DNA from 2 places in the Roseateles noduli genome. Region 1 is predicted to be linked to the other one. Evidence: predicted binding sites of a transcription regulator. Region 1 holds the regulator's gene; the other holds the start of a gene.

What was found. Region 1 encodes NrdR, which represses ribonucleotide reductase genes. Its sites were predicted from a motif close to CACNANATNTNGTG; they were not measured.
Region 2: the regulator NrdR is predicted to act here: its motif matches at 1,092-1,105, upstream of ACQ4L4_RS17410 (ribonucleoside-diphosphate reductase subunit alpha).

What each region holds. Positions count from the first base shown of each region.
Region 1 is NZ_CP192463.1:1,360,353-1,362,745, forward strand. It holds gene ACQ4L4_RS06085 (pilus assembly FimT family protein) at 19-600, opposite strand; gene nrdR (transcriptional regulator NrdR) at 796-1,239, opposite strand; gene glyA (serine hydroxymethyltransferase) at 1,256-2,393, opposite strand, start outside.
Region 2 is NZ_CP192463.1:3,981,842-3,984,234, reverse strand. It holds gene ACQ4L4_RS17415 (sigma-54-dependent transcriptional regulator) at 1-777, shown strand, start outside; gene ACQ4L4_RS17410 (ribonucleoside-diphosphate reductase subunit alpha) at 1,324-2,393, shown strand, end outside.

The sequences.
Region 1 (2,393 bases):
ACGACGGCGTCAGCGGCGTCATGCGCACCTCGGCAGGCGGTTCAGCGCGCCATCGGGCGTGCAGCTGCGCACGCGGCCCGTGATGCTCACAATGTGACGGACCGTGCCGATGCTGGCGATGCGGACCTCGACCGTGCCGCTGACCGACACGGTCCCCTGGCGTCCGCTGAACAGCATCGACGGCACGTTGGCCGTGACCTCCGGCCGTCCCCGATCTCGCACCCAGCGCGCCTGCTTGATCGCCTGCGCGTCGGCGCGGCAGGTGGGTGGCGCATCCAGGTGGCAGTCGCAGCCGCCGGCGGCGCCGGTGTGCAGCACGTAGCAGCGGCCGCTGCCGCTGACGGCGGATTCATCGCCGCCGAATCGCAGGCTCACGTTGCGCGAGCCCTGGATCGCCTCGCTGCGAGCCAGTTGAAGATCGCCGAGGACGGCCTGCGCGGCATTCGCGAGTCGCTGGCGCCAGAGCCAGTCGCGCAGGTCGGGCCCGGCGAGCAGGGCCACGAGCACGACCAGCGCGACGCTGACCAGCACCTCGATGAGGCTGATGCCGCGCGGGGCGGTGGGGCGATGGCAGGGGAACGGGGAAGCGGAGGGCTGCAAGGAAGATCTCCCGAAGAGTTGCCAGGAACTCTAGGGAGACGGCGGCCGTTGCGCTTCGCCTTCAGGAGGGGAAAGCCGGCCCGCTGAAGGGGGCCGGCTTTTGGGGGATGCGCGGGGGATGCGCCTGAAAAGTCCGTGAAGGCCGCGTCAATGACGCACGACTTCAGTGCCGCACACGCGCGGCGCCCCGCGACCTCAGATGTCTCGGATCAACTGCCGGAACTCGTCGACGTCCTCGAACGAGCGGTACACCGACGCGAAGCGCACGTAGGCCACCTTGTCGATGCGCTTGAGCTCGCGCATCACGTGCTCGCCCAGCTTGGTCGACGGGATCTCGCGCACGCCGGTGCTGAGCAGCTTCTCCTGGATGCGCTCCAGCGCCGCGTCGATCTGCTCGATGCTCACCGGCCGCTTGCGCAGCGCCAGCGTCATCGACGCGCGCAGCTTGCCCATGTCGAACTCGGCGCGCGTGCCGTCCTTCTTCACGACCATCGGCAGCGCGATGTCCGCGCGCTCGTAGGTCGTGAAGCGCTTGTCACAGGACTGGCAGCGACGGCGGCGACGCACCACGTCGCCTTCGTCGGACTCCCGGGTCTCCGACACCTGCGTGTCGCCGTGACCGCAGAACGGGCATCGCATGCGCCGCGGACCCGCTTCAGCGGTAGACCGGGAACTGACGCGTCAGCTCGGCCACCTGCTCGCGCACGCGGGCCAGGTTGGCCTCGTCGTGCGGGTTGTCCAGCACGTCGGCGATCAGGTGGGCGGTCTTGCGGACCTGCTCCTCCTTGAAGCCACGCGTGGTCATCGCCGGCGTGCCCAGGCGGACGCCGCTGGTCACCATCGGCTTCTGCGGGTCGTTCGGGATGCCGTTCTTGTTGCAGGTCATGTGGGCCGCGCCCAGGATGGCCTCGGCTTCCTTGCCGGTCAGGTTCTTCGGACGCAGGTCCACCAGCATCACGTGGCTCTGCGTGCCGCCGGAGACGATGCGCAGGCCGCGCTCGATCAGCGTGTCGGCCAGCACCTTGGCGTTGGCGACGACCTGCTGCTGGTAGGCCTTGAACTCGGGCGTCAGCGCTTCCTTGAAGGCCACCGCCTTGCCGGCGATCACGTGCATCAGCGGACCGCCCTGGATGCCGGGGAAGATCGCCGAGTTGATCTTCTTGGCGATCGCTTCGTCGTTGGTCAGGATGATGCCGCCGCGCGGGCCGCGCAGGCTCTTGTGCGTCGTCGAGGTCACGACGTCGGCGTGCGGCAGCGGGTTCGGATAGACACCCGCGGCGATCAGGCCGGCGTAGTGCGCCATGTCGACCATGAAGTAGGCGCCGATCTCCTTGGCGATCTTGCCGAAGCGCTCGAAGTCGATGTGCAGCGAGTACGCCGACGCGCCCGCGATGATCAGCTTGGGCTTCTTCTCGCGCGCCAGCGCTTCCATCGCGTCGTAGTCGATCGCTTCCTTGGCGTCCAGGCCGTAGGAGATGACGTTGAACCACTTGCCGCTCATGTTCAGCGCCATGCCGTGGGTCAGGTGGCCGCCTTCGGCCAGGCTCATGCCCATGATGGTGTCGCCGGGCTGCAGCAGCGCGAAGAACACGCCCTGGTTGGCCTGCGAGCCGCTGTTGGGCTGCACGTTGGCGAACTCGGCGCCGTAGAGCTGCTTCAGGCGGTCGATCGCCAGCTGCTCGACGATGTCCACGTACTCGCAGCCGCCGTAGTAGCGCTTGCCGGGATAGCCCTCCGCATACTTGTTGGTCAGCTGGCTGCCCTGGGCTTCCATCACCGCCGGAGAGGTGTAG
Region 2 (2,393 bases), 2.6 Mb from region 1:
AGCGAGGACCGCGAGGGCTTCTTCCAGGCCGCGCAGAACGGCACGCTGTTCCTCGACGAGATCGGCGACCTGCCGATCGCGATGCAGTCCAAGCTGCTGCGCGCGCTGCAGGAGCGCTCCGTGCGCCCGGTCGGCGCGGTGGCCGAGATCCCCGTCAACGTGCGTCTGCTCAGCGCCACGCACAAGGACCTGGCGGCCGAGGTGGCGGGCGGTCGCTTCCGTCAGGACTTGTATTACCGGCTCAACGTCATCCAGATCCGTGTCCCGCCGCTGCGCGAGCGCATGGAGGATCTGGCGCCCATCAGTGCGCGGATCCTGCTGCGCATCGCCGCCGACGCGGGCGTCGCGCCGATCCCGGTATTGACGACGGCCGCGCTGGCGACCCTGTCGCGCTACAGCTTCCCCGGCAACGTGCGTGAGCTGGAGAACCTGCTGCATCGCGCGCTGGCGCTGTCCAGCGGCGACGGCATCGATCTCGCGGATCTCGGTCTGCCCGACAGCGTGCTGGGCCCGGACGACGCGCCGGTCGATCCTGCCTTCGGCGGCGTGGATCCGTCGCTGGCGGCTGTGCTGCCGGCCGAGGCCGGCGGCGGCGCACCGCTCCCGTCCGACCTCGCGGCCTACCTGGATGAAGTCGAGAAGCAGATCCTGCTGCGCGCGCTCGAACGCCATCGCAACAACCGGACGGCCGCCGGCGCGAGCCTGGGCCTGTCGCTGCGTCAGATGCGTTACCGGATGGCGCGCCTGGCGATCTCCATCGGCGGCGACGAGTCCTGACCCCGACTGTCTTCTGCGCGCATTGCGACCATGACCCCACCGCGGGTGGCGACTCAGGGAAGGTCCTGATCGGGACTTGTCCTAGCCCCCAGGGACACCCCGCGAAGTCGTCATCGAATTGCCATCGTCGTGAGCGCAGCAACCATGGGCGTTCGCAGCGCATTCGGTCCGCCAGCCCGCGTGGATCCTGGCGCTCCGGACGCGATGCGCGAATCCATCGGACATGTGCGGGGTCAGGTCTTCCGGCTAGCCCAGCAGGTGGCGCACGTCAAGCGGGAAGGACGCTACCGCTAGTTCCTTGAAGGTCCCGGGACCACTAGATATAGTGTTTTGCATGCTATCCTGCTGACTTCGCAAACACGGCGATGAATGCTCCATCAGAAGTCTTGTCCGCAGTGCCGGCCCCCCAGCCGGAGGAGCGGAATCACCAAGCCAAGGCGCATCTTCAGCATCGCGAGCACCACCTGACCCCCTGATCGTTTGGCCCTTCGGAAAAGCCGGGCCGGGCGCAGCATTTTTTGTTTTCCAGACCAGAACGAGGATCCCATGCAGACAGTCGCCGCCACACCGACCGCTGAAACGGGCCTGGCGCAGGCTCCCCGCGAGTCCGCCGCCGCTTCGGCCAGCTTCCCGCAGCACCAGATCATCCGCCGCAACGGCGCGGTGGTGCACTTCGAGCCGAGCAAGGTGGCGGTGGCGATGATGAAGGCGTTCCTCGCGGTGCACGGCACCAGCGGCGCCGCATCCGCGAGCGTGCGCGAGACCGTCGACGCGCTGACCGACTCCGTGACCCGCGGCCTGCTGCGCTCGCGTCCGGCCGGCGGCACCTTCCACATCGAGGACGTGCAGGACCACGTCGAGCTGGCGCTGATGCGCGGCGGTCACCATGAAGTGGCGCGCGCCTACGTGCTGTACCGCGAGCGCCGCACGCAGGAGCGTGCCCGCCAGGGTGAGCAGCAGCAGGCCGCCGTGCTGGAGTCCGGCATCTCGGTGACCGAGAACGGCGTGCGCGTTCCGCTCGACCTGAACAAGCTGTCCGCGCTGATCGCCTCGAGCTGCGAGAACCTGGGCGCCGACGTGAAGCCGGACCCGATCCTGGCCGAAACGAAGCGCAACCTGTACGACGGCGTGCCGATCGACGAGGTCTACAAGGCCGCCATCCTGGCCGCCCGCACGCTGATCGAGAAGGACCCCGGCTACACGCGCGCCACCGCGCGTCTGCTGATGCACACGATCCGCCGCGAGATCCTGGGCGAGGACGCGACGCAGGCCGAGATGGCCACCAAGTACGCCGACTACTTCCCCGGCTTCATCAAGAAGGGCGTGCAGGCCGAGCTGCTCGACGAGAAGCTGCAGCAGTACGACCTGGCCCGGCTGGGCGCCGCGCTGAAGGCCGAACGCGACCTGCAGTTCGACTACCTGGGCCTGCAGACGCTGTTCGACCGCTACTTCCTGCACGTCGACGGCACCCGCATCGAACTGCCGCAGGCGTTCTTCATGCGCGTCGCGATGGGCCTGGCGCTGGGCGAGATCGACCGCGAAGCCCGCGCCATCGAGTTCTACGAAGTCCTGTCGACCTTCGACTTCATGAGCTCCACGCCGACGCTGTTCAACGC